DNA from 4 places in the Mesorhizobium sp. KACC 23794 genome. Region 3 is predicted to be linked to each of the others. Evidence: predicted binding sites of a transcription regulator. Region 3 holds the regulator's gene; each other region holds the start of a gene.
The links. The regulator LexA, encoded in region 3, represses DNA repair genes until DNA is damaged. The targets are predictions, from matches to a motif close to TGTTCNNNNTGTGTTCNG.
Positions count from the first base shown of each region.

Region 1: ACSBOB_RS25450 (2'-5' RNA ligase family protein) is a predicted target of LexA. The motif match lies at 2,948-2,965, and genes of this name have one in related genera.
Region 2: ACSBOB_RS02340 (ImuA family protein) is a predicted target of LexA. The motif match lies at 2,543-2,560, and genes of this name have one in related genera.
Region 4: parE (DNA topoisomerase IV subunit B) is a predicted target of LexA. The motif match lies at 1,668-1,685, and genes of this name have one in related genera.

Region 1 is NZ_CP197465.1:5,174,942-5,179,153, forward strand. It holds gene folP (dihydropteroate synthase) at 1-835, opposite strand, end outside; gene ACSBOB_RS25445 (Gfo/Idh/MocA family protein) at 1,115-2,155, opposite strand; gene ACSBOB_RS25450 (2'-5' RNA ligase family protein) at 2,269-2,715, opposite strand; gene ACSBOB_RS25455 (CoA transferase) at 3,200-4,212, shown strand, end outside.
Region 2 is NZ_CP197465.1:441,693-445,904, forward strand. It holds gene hisD (histidinol dehydrogenase) at 1-132, shown strand, start outside; gene ACSBOB_RS02325 (zinc-dependent alcohol dehydrogenase) at 137-1,165, shown strand; gene hutC (histidine utilization repressor) at 1,162-1,932, shown strand; gene ACSBOB_RS02335 (metallopeptidase family protein) at 1,979-2,401, opposite strand; gene ACSBOB_RS02340 (ImuA family protein) at 2,580-3,551, shown strand; gene ACSBOB_RS02345 (Y-family DNA polymerase) at 3,490-4,212, shown strand, end outside.
Region 3 is NZ_CP197465.1:3,713,102-3,717,313, reverse strand. It holds gene ACSBOB_RS18120 (ABC transporter ATP-binding protein) at 1-732, shown strand, start outside; gene ACSBOB_RS18115 (ABC transporter ATP-binding protein) at 729-1,517, shown strand; gene lexA (transcriptional repressor LexA) at 1,709-2,419, shown strand; gene ACSBOB_RS18105 (ComEC/Rec2 family competence protein) at 2,413-4,212, opposite strand, start outside.
Region 4 is NZ_CP197465.1:3,612,875-3,617,086, forward strand. It holds gene parE (DNA topoisomerase IV subunit B) at 1-1,601, opposite strand, end outside; gene ACSBOB_RS17690 (MFS transporter) at 1,721-2,902, opposite strand; gene dnaE (DNA polymerase III subunit alpha) at 3,128-4,212, shown strand, end outside.

The DNA.
Region 1 (4,212 bases), 1.5 Mb from region 3:
AGGGATGAAGAGCCTCCCTCTCCACCATCGCATCCGCAAACGCCAGCGCATCCCGGTTCATCGCCACATTGTGCACCCGGAAAATCAGCGCGCCTTTCATGCGCAAAATGACGCTGGTGGCGACGGTGCCTGTATCCTGCGCCAGCCGGTCGGCGCCGGCCACGTGGCGGATCATGCGTTTGCGCGAGGTGCCGACCAGCAGCGGGAAGCCCAGCGTTTTCAGCTCACTGAACCGCGCCATGACCTGAAGGTTCTCCTCATAATCCTTGGCGAAGCCGAAACCGGGGTCGAGCACGATGCGGTCGTCCGGAATGCCGGCCGCCGCGGCGATCTCCAGCGAGCGTCTGAGGAAGAAAAACTGGTCCTCGATGACATCCGGCAGCTTTTCGCGGTCGCGGCCGGTGTGCATGATGACCAGTCCCGCCCCGGTGTCGGCCGCCACTTTTGCGATGTCCGGCTCGCGCTGCAGCCCGTGCACGTCGTTGACGATATGGGCGCCGGCCGCCACCGCCAGCCGCGCCGTCCCGGCGCGATAGGTGTCGACCGAGATCAAACACCCCTGCCCCGCCACAGCCGCGATGACCGGAAGTATGCGCGCCTGCTCGTCGGCCGCCGAAACCGGCGTGGCATTCGGCCTGGTCGACTCGCCGCCGACGTCGATGATATCAGCGCCCTCCTCCACCATCTTCCTCGCCTGGGCGATCGCCCGCTCCGGCCGGTCGAACTCGCCGCCGTCCGAAAAACTATCCGGCGTCACATTGAGGATGCCCATCAGGATCGATTTGTCGCCGAGGTCGAGGTGGCGTCCGTGGGCAAGCTGCCAGCGTCTCGTCATGGATAATCCGCCCAAAATCCTGTGCGCCCGCGCGCCATGAAACCGTCAACACCAAACGCCGCGCCGTCAAGCGAACTCGGCCTTTTCGGCAGTGCGAACCGGCAAAAACATGCCTTTCGTGAAGCCCGTCGCGGCATTTTGCCAGCGAGTTCCGCGCAAACCTTTGAAAAGGCTTGATCTTCCGGACTTCACGCCGGTTTTTCCATATGGCTGCCGAGCCAGGGGTGGAAAGCCCAAGTCCTTGTATTCGTTTCGTTTCCCAGGAAATTCGGCCGGCGACTACGCCTTCCGCCGCCACTTGGCCGGTTCGACGGCGCGCTTCTCCTCGGCGGCCTTGTAGGCGGCGTCGACCAGCGCGAAAGTCTTCAGATTGTCCTCGCCGGACGTGTCCGCCGGCACGCCCTTTTTCAGGCAATCCAGGAAATGCGCACAGGCGTTGTAGGCGCCTTCCTGGCTGGCGTGCCAGGGCTCGCTGGTCCATGGGCGCAGCGGCGATCCTATCGATTCTTCAAGCACTTGGCCGTTGCTGGTGACGGACATGCGCATGCCGATGTCGACCACGACCGCGCCGCGCTCGCCCTCGATCTCGACCAGCGTTTCGGGAAATGCGTCCGGCAATTTGCGCGAGCCGTAGGTGCATTCGACGACGCTGACGGCGTCGCTCTCGTGCCGCAGCATCATGGTGGCGGTCTCCTCCGCCCTCACCTTCGGGTTGCGGCGCTGCGCCTCGCAAGAAATGTGCCTGACCTCGCCCATGAAAAAGCGTGCGAGATCAAGCACATGGATGCCGACATCGGCGATAGCCAGGCGCTCCTCGTCGTAGAAATAGGGCTGCGTCTTGTAGATGTCGTAGCCGGTGCGGAAATTGATGCGCGCCCATGTCGGCAGGCCGATCGCGCCGCTGTCGATCACCCTTTTGACGTGCCGCATCGGCGTCTGGAACCGGAAATTCTCGTGCACCGCCAACCAGATACCGGCTTTCGCCGCCGCATCGACGATCGCCACGCAATCGTCCCAGCCGGTCGCGAACGGCTTTTGCACGATCGCCGCCACACCCCGCCCGATCGCCAGTTCGGCCAGCGGCCGGTGCGTCTCGTGGCGGGTCACGATATCGACCACATCAAGCCTCTCCGCGTCCAGCATCTTTGCCGCATCGGTGTACCAGGGGGCGCCGAAGCCGCGCCCGGCGGCCTGCGCCTTGGCCCGATCGACGTCGCAGACGGCGGCGAGCAGCGCCCCGTCCGGTTTCAATTCAGCCCATGAATTCAAATGGTTCTGCGCATAGAAACCGCAGCCGATGACGCCGACGCGAATGGTCATTTGTTTCCGATCCCCCCACAATCCCGGTTCGGGCATACCGAAACCGGATGTCCCGACCTCTACCACGTCGAAGGTTTTCATAAAGATCCGCCGACGGTGGGAACGCTCCCGGTTCAATCGGAAAAGCGCCATTCCTCCACAGGGTTATGGGTCGAAGCACCATAGGGACTGTGGATCAGCGTAAAACTCTTCGCCTTCCAGCCGACGGGTTCGACAGCCCGCTCCGCCAGAACCCGCGGCGAATACAGCATGATCACATGCGGCGTGAAGGATTTCACCACCGTCCGGCCCAGCCCGGCCTTCCGTATCTCCTCGCCCAGTGCGTGGTGAAAATCATAGAGCGAACCCAGCCCATCCGTAGCCCGCAGCACCAGCGGGTGATTGTTGCGTGGGTTGGCAAAACTCAAGGCGCGGCCGAATTCCACGTCGAAAGCCTGCATGTGGAGCGCCGCTGCCGCCTCAAGCGCCTGGGTCTTGATGCCTTCCGGCAGGCCTTCATACATGCCGAGCGCATGGATCGAGATGTGAAGGCAGTGGTCCGAGATCAGAGTTCCCTTCATTTCCGCCTCGCTCATCAATCTGGACCGGATGTCGCCAATAGCGGGGGCGACAGCGCATGGCACGCGGATGGCGAAGAACAGATTGTCGAGCCGTGTGATTTCAAGGCCGGGAATCGGTGGCTGCGGTTCTGCCGGCTTTCGCGGGCGGCGCGAATGCACAGGCTTGCGCTCGGGTCGATCCACCGCCTGTTCGGGTTCGTCCAGTCCCAGATCCAGCTGCATCCGCATAAAATAGAACAAACAGGAAACATTTTGAAGACAGCACGTGCCGAGGCCGGGACGGCGATGGCGCGCCGAACGGTGGCTGTTCGCACAGACACGGGATCGCTTCCACTTGCCGAGGCGGCGTTCCACGGTTTACGCAAACGGCAATCGATGCAAAGGTGCATCGTGGCCTGTCGGGTCTGAACAGGCCGGAGAGGCGACGGCGACGCCGCGACGGAATGCTCCGCGCCTCGTTTCGAGAAGACGGGGCGCAGTCGGAATGTACAAACTTCTCAAAGGCATGCGGATCGTCGAGGCGGCGTCGTTCATCGCCGCGCCATCCTGTGGGCTGCACCTTTTGCAGCTCGGCGCGGAGGTGGTCCGCATCGACCAGATCGGCGGCGGGCCGGACTTTTTCCGCTGGCCACGCGCAGCCGGCGCCAGCCTCTATTGGGAGGGACTGAACAAGGGCAAGAAGTCGATCGCCGTCGACCTCGGCAGCCCGCAGGGCCGCGAACTGGTGACCAGCCTGATCGCCGCGCCCGGCCCGGACCGGGGCATGTTCCTCACCAATTTTCCGGCTGCGGGTTTCCTCTCCTATGAGCGTCTGAAGGCAAAGCGCGACGACCTGATCGTGCTGCGTGTCATGGGCCGGCCGGACGGCACGACCGCCGTCGATTATACGGTGAACTCCGCCATCGGCATTCCGCAGATGACCGGCCCGGTCTCGATGGGCGACGAACCGGTGAACCATGTGCTGCCAGCGTGGGACCTTCTGGCCGGGGCCTACGCCGCCTTCACGCTGCTGGCGGCCGAGCGCCATCGGCGCGATACCGGCCAGGGCCAGGAGATTCGCGTGCCGCTGAGCGACGTCGCCATGGCGAGCCTCGGCCATCTCGGCCAGATCGCCGAGACTGCGATCACAGGGGCCGACCGGCCGCGTTACGGCAACGAGCTTTTCGGCGCGTTCGGGCGGGATTTCGTCACACGCGACGGCAAGCGAATCATGATCGTGGCGATCACCCAGCGGCAATGGTCGGGGCTTGTCGAAGTGCTCGGCATCGGCGAGGCGGTCGAGCGCGCCGAGGAAGCGGCCGGCGTATCGTTTGCCCGCGACGAAGGCGTGCGGTTCGAGCATCGAGAGACGCTCAATCCGCTGGTGGCGGCCGCGATCGCCGGGCGAAACCAAGGCGAACTGACCGCCGCACTCGATGCCGCCGGTGGCTGCTGGGGGCCGTATCGGACGCTGTCGCAGGCGCTTTCCGAGGACCCCGATCTTTCGGAAGCGAATCC
Region 2 (4,212 bases), 3.3 Mb from region 3:
ATCGGTTACGTGACGGCGTCCGCCTATCCGCAATTCGCGAAGGCCGCGCATACGCTGGCGCGCTACGAGGGATTTTCGTCGCACGAACACGCGGTGTCGGCCGTGCGTGAACACTATCTAGCGAAGGCGTGATCCGATGAAGGCGGCGCGGCTCTACGCGGCCGGCGACTTGCGTGTCGAGGATGTTCCCGCACCCGGCGATCCCGAACCCGGCTGGGTGCGGCTGAAGGTTGTAGCCGCCGGCATCTGCGGCTCGGACCTGCACAATTTCCGTACCGGCCAGTGGATCTCGCGCAGCCCGAGCACCGCCGGTCACGAATTCGCCGGCGTCGTCACCGCTGTCGGCGCGGGTGTGCCGGATCTTGCGCCGGGCGACACCGTCGTCGCCGATTCGCGCTTCTGGTGCGGCGCGTGTGCGAATTGCCGGGCGGGACGGCACAACGTGTGCGAGACGCTGGGTTTCGTCGGCGAGGTTTGCGACGGCGGCTTTGCCGAGCAAGCGGTTTTGCTTGCGCGCCTCCTCGTCCGCCACGATCCCGCGCTCGATCCGCGCGTGGCAGCTATGGCTGAACCGCTGGCAGTGGCGCTGCATGCCATTCGCCGGCTAAACATGGTGAAGGCCGAGCCAATACTGCTCGCCGGCTGCGGCCCGATCGGCGGATTTGCCGCGCTGCTCTTGTCGCGGTTGCATGACGGACCGGTGCTGGTCGCGGATCGTAATCTGGCACGTGCCGCGCTCGTCGTCGAGGTTGCCGGGGCACATCCGGTCGCGCTGGACAAGGTATCGATCGCGGCGGTTCTTGGCGAACGCCCGTTGCGACACGCACTCGATGCGACCGGCAGCGTGCCGGCGATCATGGCGCTGGTGGAACTGCTTGCGGGAGGAGGCACGCTCGGTCTGGTCGGCATCGCCCATGGCCGGCTCGACCTCGACCCCAACCTGCTGGTCGAGCGCGAGATTTCGCTGGTCGGCTGCCATGTCTACGCCGATGAGCTCGCTGAAGCGGCCGGTCTGCTGCCGACGCTTCAGCCGCAGCTCCTGCAACTGATCGACGAGGAGATCGGTATCGACGGCATCCCCGCGGCCTATGCGCGGCTGCTCGCCGGTAAAAGCACCGGGCTGAAGACGATCATACGCATGGTCCCGGCAGAGGCTGCGCGATGACCGGCCGCAACGAGGATGCCGCGCCCGAACCCTCGCCCGGCCTTCCGGACACGGCCAGCCCGCTCTACGAAAAGGTCAAGGACTTCGTGCTCGCCAACATCGGCAGCGGGAAGTGGTCGAAGGATCGCCGTCTGCCGTCCGAGAACGAGCTGGTCAGCGCGCTGGGCGTATCGCGCATGACGGTGCATCGGGCGTTGCGCGAGCTGACCTCCGAAGGTCATCTGCTGCGCATCCAGGGTGTCGGCACCTTCGTGGCGCCACCGAAACCGCAATCGACGCTGATCGAGATCGCCAACATCGCCAGCGAGATCCGGGCGCGGGGCAGCCGGCATCGTGCCGGGATGGTGCTTGTGGAGCTTATCGCCGAACCCGAGCCGGAACTGGTCGCGGCGTTTGAGTTCGCCGCCCGGCGTCCTGTCGCGCATTCGATCGTCGTGCATTTCGAGAACGACGTTCCGGTGCAACTGGAGGAGCGCTTCGTCAATCCGGACCTCGCACCCGACTACCACCGGCAGGATTTCTCCGCCATTACCACCTATGATTACCTGCAGCGGGCGACACCGCTGACCGAGGTCGAGCAGGTGATCTCCGCCGTGCCGGCCGACGCATTCAGCGCCCGGCATCTGGCGATCCGGCTGGGCGAGCCCTGCCTGCTGCTGCACCGGCGCACCTGGTCGGGCGCGGCGATCGCCACCGTCAACACCTTCACCTATGCCGGCAGCCGCTACTCGCTCGGCAGCCGTTACGCCCCGGCTCCCGCCGGCTGAGGCGCAATCCGGCAGGGACGGCTGGCGCGTGCCAGGCAAGACAGCGTTATTCGACGCTCGTCTCGATCTTGTCCATGTCGTCGTCGGAGAGGCCGAAATGGTGGCCGATCTCGTGGATCAACACGTGGTTGACGATCGAACCCAGCGTTTCCTCATTCTCGGCCCAGTAGTCGAGGATGGCGCGCCTGTAGAGGGTGACGCGGTTCGGCCCTTCGCCGGTCGCCGGGTTCCAGCGCTCGGCGATGCCCCGGCCCTCGAACAGGCCGAGCAGGTCGAACGGCGTTTCCAGCGAAAGATCGTCCATGATCTCGTCGGTCGGGAACTCGGCGATCTCGATGACGACCTCGCCGGTGAGCTTGCGAAAATCCTCCGGCAGATGCGCATAGGCTTCCAGCGCCATGAGTTCGAATTCCTCGATGGAAGGCGAAAGCTGATCGTGCCATGCGCGGGTTTGGTAAATGCGGGCCATTCCTAGTCCTTTTGAGGCGCATATAGCCTTTTGCCTCGCATGTTTCGAGGCTTTTACGCGAAGGCATATGAAAACTCGCTAGGGGAGGAATAAATTCTTCGCTGGCTGCGCTTGACTCTGCCTATCCGCTCTGGAATCTATAAGAACATAACAGGAACAAGATTGATCGGAAGATGTCATGGCTACCGGTGCCGTGGCGCGGGACGTTGTTTGCGCCCTGCGGCATAAAATCGCGAAGATCGAAGGACGGCTCGCCGAGCGCCTCGAAGACGCCGAAGAACCGGCGGTGAAGGGTATGGCGCTTGTTCCGGCGGGCCGGTCTCGCGCCTTGCTTTTGGGGGTGGAACGGCTCGATGCGGCCCTCGGCGGTGGCCTGCCCGCCGAGGGGTTGCTCGAGATCCATGCCGCCGCGGTTCGCGACGCGGGCGCGGCGGTCGGTTTTGCGCTGGCGCTTTGCCGGCTGTTGCCTGAACCCGATGCGTCCGCGCCGCTGTTGTGGATCGGCACGTCGGAGATCTTTCGCGAGGCCGGCAGGCCTTACGCGCCGGGGCTGGCGGCGCGTTTCGGCCTTGCGCCGGCCAGTCTTCTGATCGCCGAGGCCGAAAAGCTGGCCGACGTCCTGTGGATCGCCGAGGAAGCCGCGGGGCTCGACGCATTCCGGGCTATCCTGCTGGAGGTTCGCGGCAGTTCGCCCCGGCTCGACCTTACCGCGACGCGGCGCCTGCACAGCCGCGCGCTGATCGCCGGGCATCCACTCTTCCTGCTTCGGGCGGCGGGCGAGGCGGAGCCTACGGCCGCGCCCGTCCGGCTCCTCGTCGCCCCCGCCCCGGCCGGATCGCGCATCACGCTGGCGGGGCCTCTCGCCGGTTCGATCGGTCCACCGGCCTTCCATGTGGCGATCAGCAAGAGCCGCACTGCAATCCCCGCAACATTCACGCTGGAGTGGAACGACAATGCCTTCCAGGAACGGCGGAAGCGCCCCGCAAAGGATATTGGCGCTATGGTTCCCTCATCTGCCGGCAGACCGGCTGCTGAGGCAGCGCCACGGGAAGTCGTGGCGTTCCAGGAACCTCAGTCGGACACCGCCGCTGGTCTTCAGCCAGCACGAACACAACACGCAGCGCGTCGCCGCGCTGGATACGCGCGCTAGGGCCCTGAAGCTCAAGCCCGGCATGGGCATAGCGGAAGCCCGCGCCATGCATCCTTTCATCGAGGTGGTCGAGGCGGACCCCGAGGCGGACCGGCGTTTGCAGGAAGGCCTCGCCGACTGGTGCGACCGCTACACGCCGCTGGTGGCGCTCGACGGGGTGGATGGGCTCTTTCTGGATATTTCGGGCTGCGCGCATCTTTTCGGTGGTGAGCGGGCGATGTTCGACGATCTTCTGTCGCGGTTTTTCCATCAAGGGTTCGACGTTCGCGCCGGACTTGCCTCGACGCCCGGCGCTGCCTGGGCGGCATCCCGGTTCGGGGGCGCCCTCATTGTCGCTCCGGGCGAGGAGGAGGAATTGATCGCCCCCCTGCCGCTTGCGGCGCTGCGCCTGGGACTAGAAACCCGTGTCAGGCTCGAAGGCGTCGGGCTCCGGACGTCGGGCGCGCTCATGGCCGCGCCACGGGCGCCGTTGGTGCGCCGCTTCGGCAAGGAGGTCGTGCTCAGGATCGATCAGGCGCTGGGCCGTGTGGAGGAAGCGATTTCGCCACGCCTGCCGGTGCCGCCTCTCTCGGCGGAGCGGTCGCTGCCGGAACCGATAAGCCTGCTGGACGACATCGAAGCGCTGGTGGCGCTGCTTGCTCGGCAGTTGAAGATCGATCTC
Region 3 (4,212 bases):
CGGCTGGGCATCGTCGGCGAATCGGGTTCCGGTAAATCGCTGACCGGCCGCTCGATCATGCGGCTCGTGCCGCCGCCCGGCCGCGTCAGCGCCGACCGGCTTTCCTTCATGGGTCTGGACCTGCTCAAGGTGCCGGCAAAGGAGATGCCGAAGATCCGTGGCAAGCGCATCTCCATGGTGTTGCAGGACCCCAAATTCTCGCTCAATCCGGTGATGACCGTCGGCCAGCAGATCGAGGAGGCGTTTCGGCTGCATGTCGCAAAAGATCGGGCGCTTGCCCGCGCAAAAAGCATCGAGGCGCTGAAGGCGGTCAAGATCCGCGATCCGGAGGCGGTCTATCACCTCTATCCACACCAGCTTTCCGGCGGCATGGGCCAGCGGGTGATGATCGCGATGATGCTCATCCCCGAGCCGCAACTGCTGATCGCCGACGAGCCGACCTCGGCGCTCGACGTGACGGTGCAGTTGCAGGTGCTCGCCATCCTCGACGACCTGGTGCGCGAGCGCGGCATGAGCCTGATCCTGATCAGCCACGACCTCGGCATGGTGTCGGCCTTCTGCGACCGCGTGATGATCATGTATGCCGGCAAGGTCGTCGAAACCGTCAAGGCGAGTGAACTCCACCGGGTCCAGCATCCCTATGCCAAGGGGCTGCTCGCCTCCTCGCCGCGGCTCGGCGACGACCGGCCGGAACTGCCCGTGCTGCAACGCGATGCGAGTTGGGCAAGATGACCGCGCCGATGATCGCGATCGAAAACCTCGGCATCAGCTTCGGCAAGGGCGCGCGCCGGCTCAGCGCGGTCCGAGAGGTGTCGGTTTCGATTGAGGAGGGCGAGGCGTTCGGTCTGGTCGGCGAATCCGGTTCGGGCAAATCGACGGTGCTCAACGCGATCGCCGGGCTGATCGGCGACTACTCCGGGACCATCCGCATCGGCGGCACCGTTGTCGCGCCGACACGCAGCCATGCGCAACGACGCTTGATCCAGATGGTATTCCAGGACCCGTATGGCTCGCTGCACCCGCGCCATACCGTCGACAAGGTGCTGTCCGAGCCGGCGCGCATCCACGGGCTGCCCGACGTGGAAAAGCGTGTCGAGCGCGCGCTGGCCGATGTCGGGCTGAAGCCGGAACACCGCTTCCGCTTCCCGCACCAGCTTTCCGGCGGCCAGCGCCAGCGCGTGGCGATCGCCCGCGCCATCATTTTGGAGCCGCGCGTGCTTCTTCTGGATGAACCGACCTCGGCGCTCGACGTGTCCGTGCAGGCGGAAGTGCTCAACCTCTTGCGGCGCCTGCGGCGCGAACGCGGCTTCACCACCATCATGGTCAGCCATAATCTGGCTGTAGTTTCCTACATGTGCGACCGTGTCGCGGTGATGAACCGCGGCCGCATTCTCGAGACCTTGGCCAGCGCCGACCTGGCCGCCGGACGGTTCGAGCATGCCTATACGCGGCAGCTTTTCCGCGCCAGTTCGGGTTACGACCGTGAGTTGCTGCAATATCTGTGGGAAGAGGCCTGAACTCGAACACCATGCGCGCGGACAGCGTCAGCCTGCCTCAGACCTGGACGCGATTTGCCATCGCAGATTCTTGATTTCCGCATCATGGTTGCCCCCGTCTTAACCCGATATTTAACGGTTGCGGAACACAACTGGAACAGATAGTGTTTTGTTCTGGTTTTGTTTTTGGTGTGATTCTTGACGGGGCCAAGATGCTGACGCGCAAGCAACACGAACTCTTGCTATTCATCCACGAGAGATTGAAGGAGTCCGGCATTCCTCCCTCCTTCGACGAGATGAAAGAAGCCCTTGATCTGGCGTCGAAATCCGGAATCCATCGGCTGATCACGGCGCTGGAGGAACGCGGCTTCATTCGCCGGCTGCCGAACCGGGCGCGGGCGCTGGAAGTGCTTCGGTTGCCGGACTCGATCGCGCCCGGCCTCAATGCGGCGAGAAAATTCTCGCCGAGCGTGATCGAGGGCAGCCTTGGCAAGCGCCCGGCGGAACCGTCCCGCGTCGCCGGCAATGACGATTCGGGTTCCGGGATATCGATCCCCGTCATGGGCCGCATCGCGGCCGGCGTGCCGATCGATGCGATCCAGCATCGGACGCATTCCATATCGGTTCCACCGGAAATGCTGTCCGGCGGCGACCATTATGCGCTGGAGGTCAGGGGCGATTCGATGATCGAAGCCGGTATCCTCGACGGCGATACGGTGATCATCCGCAACGCCAATACAGCCATGCCCGGCGAGATCGTCGTGGCGCTGGTCGACGACCAGGAAGCAACGCTGAAGCGTTTTCGCAGGAAGGGCGCTTCGATCGCGCTCGAAGCTGCTAACCCGGCCTATGAGACCCGCATCTACGGTCCGGACCGCGTTCGCGTTCAGGGAAAACTGGTCGGGCTGATCCGCCGCTACTGATTTTCCGGCGGCGCCTGCGGGCGCGCCTTGCCTTGGTAGGGCGGAAGCCCGCGAGCCTCGCGCGAGAATATTCTGTGTCTGTGCCATGGGCGGTCCGGCGAGCGGATGGCGAAACGAACTTCACCGGGTTGCCCGTCGCTGGACGGCAGGTGGACCGCCGCGCTGCCATGCCGGGCGAGGTCGCGTTTGGTGACCACGGCAACGGCAGGGTTGGCACATTTCAGCGGCACGGTCGCGTTGTCGAGGATTATGACGCCGGCAAAAGAACAGGCGATCCGCGCTTCTTCCGGATCGGATGTGTGGATGATGGCGATGCCTGACGGATGCCATGCGACGCAGGTGACGTCGTCGCACAGGAAGGCGCTCGATGAATCGTCCGCGCCCCCGTCTGTTGCATCCTCGAATGACGCAACGGTTAGATTCCCGGCATAGGGGTTTTGAACCAAGGCTATCCGCCTTGACGATAAGGACCCACCGGGCGAAGGGCCATTGCCCTCGTCCCTGCCTGCATTGCTTTTCTTGTAGACGGCCTTCGCCGTCTTGACGCCTGCGGAAGGCGCTGGCGGATCGGGACCGACATCCCTGGTCGGCTTGTGAATTCCATAGGCCTGCAGCGTTCTTTTCCAGTTCTCGGCTGTGAAGGCGTTGGGCCGTGGCCTGTTGACGGCCATCAGGCTCTCGCTGGTGCGATAGCCCACCAGCCGCCCGTCCTCCGATATCAGCACGTCGGGGGTGCGCGTCGCGCCGAGCGTCAGCAGGCCGGCAAGCGCGAACGGCAGCGCGAGAAACCGCAGCCACGTCGTCGCCACTGTCGCCACGATCAGCGCGATGGTCAGCAGCACCACGGACTTTCCCGATATCAGGCCAACCGCGTCGATCGGCGAACGCGCCGAAAACCATTCCGCCACAACGATCATCGCCGTGATGCCCTTGCCCATCACGTCCAGGAACGGCCCGTCGAGGCCGAATGGCATGGCGACTGCCGCAAGCACTGCAAAAGGCACGACCAGCAGCGACACGATCGGCATCGCGGCGAGATTTGCGGCGAGGCTCAGCGGCGCGATCCGCTGGAAATGATAGGCGCCGAAGGCAGCCGTGGCGAGGCCGGCGACCAGCGACGTCAGGAGCAGCCCGACGACCAACGCGCCGACATGCCGCGCCGCGATCGAAACCCATCCTCGTTTCGGGTGGTGGAAAGGTCCGGACCCGGTGCGCCGTTGCGTCCAGAATGCGTAGGCGCCGACAAGGGCGGCCGTCGCCGCGAAGGACATCTGGAAACTTGGACCGATCGCCTCGTGCGGGGTGATCGCCAGCACGATGATGGCCGAGATGGCCAGGTTGCGCATGGTCAGCGCCGCCCGGTCGAACACCAGCGCGATCAGCATGACGGCCAGCATGAGGAAACTGCGCTGCGCCGCGACCTCGCCGCCGGAGATCGCAAGATAGGCGGCAATCGCGACAAGGCCGGCCAACGCCGCATATTTGCGGACCGGCCGGCGCGACGAAACGCCGGGGAAAAGCGCGAAGCCCGCCCTCAGCGCCGCGATCACCACGCCGGCGACCAGCGCCATATGCAGGCCGGAGATCGAGATGATGTGATAGAGGCCGGTGCGCCGCAGCGCCTCGCTGACGTCGTTTGGAATGCCCGCGCGCACGCCGACCACCAATGCGGCGGCAATCTCGCCTTCGGCCCCGCCGATCCTTTGCCGGATCCTCGCGGCGATTGTGTTGCGGGCATTCTCGATGAAGGTGCCGACCGAAGCGGAGAAACCAGTACCGGGTTCAGCGACGAT
Region 4 (4,212 bases), 100 kb from region 3:
TAGCGCAGGTCCTCGTCGCGATATCTTGAGCGCGTGCCGCAGCCCAGCGCCTGGATCAGGTCGGAGATCTGCTGGTTGGCGGCGAGCTTGTCGTTGCCGGCGCTGGCGACGTTGAGGATTTTTCCCCGCAGCGGCAGTACCGCCTGGCTGGCGCGGTCGCGCGCCTGTTTTGCCGAGCCGCCGGCGGAATCGCCCTCGACGATGAAGATCTCCGCGCCTTGCGTGGCGTTCTGCGTGCAGTCGGCGAGTTTTCCGGGCAGGCGCAGCTTGCGCACAGCGCTCTTGCGGCTGACCTCCTTCTCCTGCCGCCGCCGCACCCGCTCGTCGGCGCGCGCGATCACCCAGTCGAGGAGTTTCGTCGCTTCCTGCGGATTGTCGGCCAGCCAGTGGTCGAAGGCGTCGCGCACAGCGCTCTCGACGATGCGGATGGCTTCGACCGTCGCCAGCCGGTCCTTGGTCTGGCCGACGAATTCCGGCTCGCGGATGAACACCGACAGCATGCCGGCGGCCGAGATCATCACGTCTTCCGGCGTCACCACGGCGGCGCGCTTGTTGCCGGTCAGGTCGGCATAGGCCTTCAACCCGCGCGTCAGCACGGCGCGGAAGCCGGCCTCATGCGTGCCGCCTTCGCCGGTCGGGATGGTGTTGCAGTAGGAGTTGATGAAGCCGTCGCCGCCGTACCAGGTGACCGCCCATTCGACGCCGCCATGGCCGCCGGGCTTGTCGGTCTTTCCGGCGAAAACCTCGCGGGTGACCTGGAATTCGTCGCCGAGCGACGCAATGAGATAGTCCTTCAGCCCGCCCGGGAAGTGGAAGACCGCCTTGTCCGGGGTCTTGTCCTTGTCGGCGATCAGTTCCGGCGCGCAGGACCAGCGAATCTCGACGCCCCCGAACAGATAGGCCTTCGAGCGCGCCATGCGGTATATCCGCGCCGGTTCGAACTTCGCGCCCTTGCCAAAAATATCGGCGTCGGGATGGAAGCGAATCTTTGTGCCGCGCCGGTTCTGCACGTCGCCCAGCGGTTCCAGCCCGCCCTGCGGCACGCCGCGCGAAAAGCGCTGGCGGTAGAGTTTTCGGCCGCGCGCAACCTCCACTTCCAGCAGATCGGAGAGCGCGTTGACCACCGACACGCCGACGCCGTGCAGGCCGCCGGAGGTCTCATAGACCTTCGAGTCGAATTTTCCGCCCGCGTGCAGCGTGCACATGATGACTTCGAGCGCCGACTTGTTCGGGAATTTCGGATGCGGATCGACGGGAATACCGCGGCCGTTGTCGGTGACGGTCAGAAAACCATCGGCGGAAAGCTCGACCTCGATGAACGTGGCATGGCCGGCCACCGCTTCGTCCATCGAATTGTCGATGACCTCGGCGAAGAGATGGTGCAGCGCCTTTTCGTCGGTGCCGCCGATATACATGCCCGGACGACGGCGCACCGGCTCGAGACCCTCCAGCACCTCTATGTGGCTGGCGTCATAGCCCTCGCTGCCATCCTTGGAGACGGGCGTCTTGCGAGCCGCGGCGACAAGCGGGTCGACCGGCTTGGACGGGCGCGGCGCCGGCTGTCCCTCGATTTTGGAGAAGAGGTCGGTTGTTTCGTCCATGAAATTGTCAGGCAGTTGATTCGGGGTTTGTCGGGATACTCGCAGAGTTTCGGCGGTCGCGATACCAGTTCGCGATTCGTTCCGGAAGTCCTTCCACGAGAATTGTGGCCCGCCTATGGTTACCCGATCGTTGACGTACCGGCGATAGGTTCGCGGCAGTTGCGCTCGATAAGCAGGGAGGCGAACGCCACGGCCAAAGCCATCATGACGATGGCCGACCCGACCAGCGGCAAGCTGGCATAGGATACGCCCAGCGACAGCGCCGAACCGCCGATCCAGGCGCCGGCCGCATTGCCCATGTTGAAAGCGCCCTGGTTCAGCGTCGCGGCGAGGTTGGGTGCGCCGGAAGCGCTTTCGACGACGCGAAGCTGCAGGGCAGGTATCGGCAGGAAGGTCAGGGCGCCCCACAGGAAGACCATCGGGATGACGACATAGGGCAGGGGGCCGACCTCATGGAGGATGAGGAACATCGCCACCAGGGCCACCAGCGAGCCTATGATGGTGGGCATCATCCGCCAGTCCGCCAGCTTCCCGCCGATGATGTTGCCGACCGTCATGCCGCCGCCGAACAGAAGCAGGATCCAGGTGACGGCGGGGACGGACACGCCGGTGACGTCGGTGAGGATCGGTTTGATGTAGGTGAAGACGGCGAACAATGCGCCGGAAGCCAGCGCCGAGATCAGCATCGCCAGCCAGACCTGCAGCCGGCCAAGCACGCGGATCTCGCCGGCGATGCCGCTGCCGGTCGGCGGCGCGACATTGTTCGGGACCAGCCACGAAATCGCGGCGACCGATATGATGCCGATGACCACCACGGCCAGAAAGGTCGAGCGCCAGCCGAAAGCTTCGCCGAGCGCCGTGCCGGCCGGCACGCCCAGAATATTGGCGAGCGTCAGCCCGGCGAACAGCATCGCCATGGCGCTTGCCTGCTGGTTCTTCGGCACCAGGCTTGCCGCCACGACTGAGCCGATGCCGAAGAAGGCGCCATGGCCGAAGGCGGTGACAACGCGCGCCGCCATGAGCATCCAGTAGTTCGGTGCGATGGCACACAGAAGATTGCCGATGACGAACAGCGAGGCCAAGCCGACCAGCACAAGTTTTCGGCGCATTCGGGCTGTCGCCAGCGCGATCACCGGGGCGCCGACGACCACGCCGAGTGCATAGCCGGTGACGAGCAACCCCGCCGCGGGGATCGATACGCCAAGGTCGGCCGCCACTTCCGGCAGCAGACCCATGATCACGAATTCGGTAGTGCCGATGCAGAACGATGCAACGGCGAGCGCAAGGATCGGCAGAGGCATGGAGGACTCAAGGATGTCAATATCGGCCCACAGCATGGGCCGATTCCCTGTAGGTGAAAAGCGTGTTTGCTGCAATGCAGCATTGCGCGAACGAAGAGACAATTCATTGGTGCAGGCGAGGGAGCAGGGCGGCGCCTGGCTGTGCAGCAAGCTGCATTGCTGCTGGCCTCGACCTGGCGAATGGGCGACAATAGGGAACACTTGAGTCCTGCCAGCCGAGACGCCATGCCCGCCGACAGACCCCCGCGCGACCCAATCCTGCGCGCCATGCTGAAAACCGAAGCCGGGCCGTCGCCGACGCCCGCTGCGAAAGCGCCGGCGCTGGCGCGCCCCTTTATCCATCTGCGTGTCCATTCGGCCTATTCGCTGCTCGAAGGCGCGCTGCCGATCGGCAAGATCGTCGCGCATGCCCAGAAGGACAAGGCGTCGGCGATCGCGATTGCCGACACCAACAATTTGTTCGGTGCGCTGGAATTCGCCAACAAGACGACCAAGGAAGGCGTCCAGCCGCTAATCGGTTGCCAGCTCGACCTGGCCTTCAGCGGCGAGCCGAGTGACGGCCGGGGCGGCAGCGGGCAGCGGCGCGCCGGCATCGAGCATAATCCGGTCGTTGTGCTTGCAGCCACGGCCGACGGCTACGCCAATCTGGTGAGGCTTGTGAGCCGCGCCTATCTCGACGGCCCTTCGGGCGAGGCAATCAGGATATCGACAGAATGGCTGGAGGAACTGTCGCCCGGGCTGATCTGCCTGACCGGCGGCCCGCGCGGACCGGTCGGCGCGGCGCTGAAGTTCGACCATGCCGACCTCGCCGAGAACCGGCTGCTTCGTTTGAAGGAGATATTCGGCGACCGGCTCTACGTCGAACTGGAGCGCGTCGGCAACTGGGACAAGCGCATCGAGGCCGCGACCATCGATCTTGCCTACCGGCATGAACTGCCGCTGGTGGCCACCAACGAGGCGTTCTTTCCAGCGCGCGACGACTTCGACGCGCATGACGCGCTGATCGCGATCGCCGAGGGTGCGGTGGTCGCCTCCGATGACCGCCGGCGGCTCACCCCGGACAATCATCTGCGAAGCCAGGCCGAGATGTCGGCGCTGTTCGCCGATCTGCCCGAGGCGATCGACAACACGGTCGAGATCGCCATGCGCTGTTCCTATTATCCGAAGAAGCGCTCGCCGATCCTGCCGCGCTTCACCGGCAGCGGCGACGATGCCGAGAAGGCCGAGGTGGAGGAATTGCGCCGGCAGGCCCGCGAGGGGCTGCAGATGCGCTTCGACACCGCCGGCCTGACGCAGGGCTACAGCGAGGA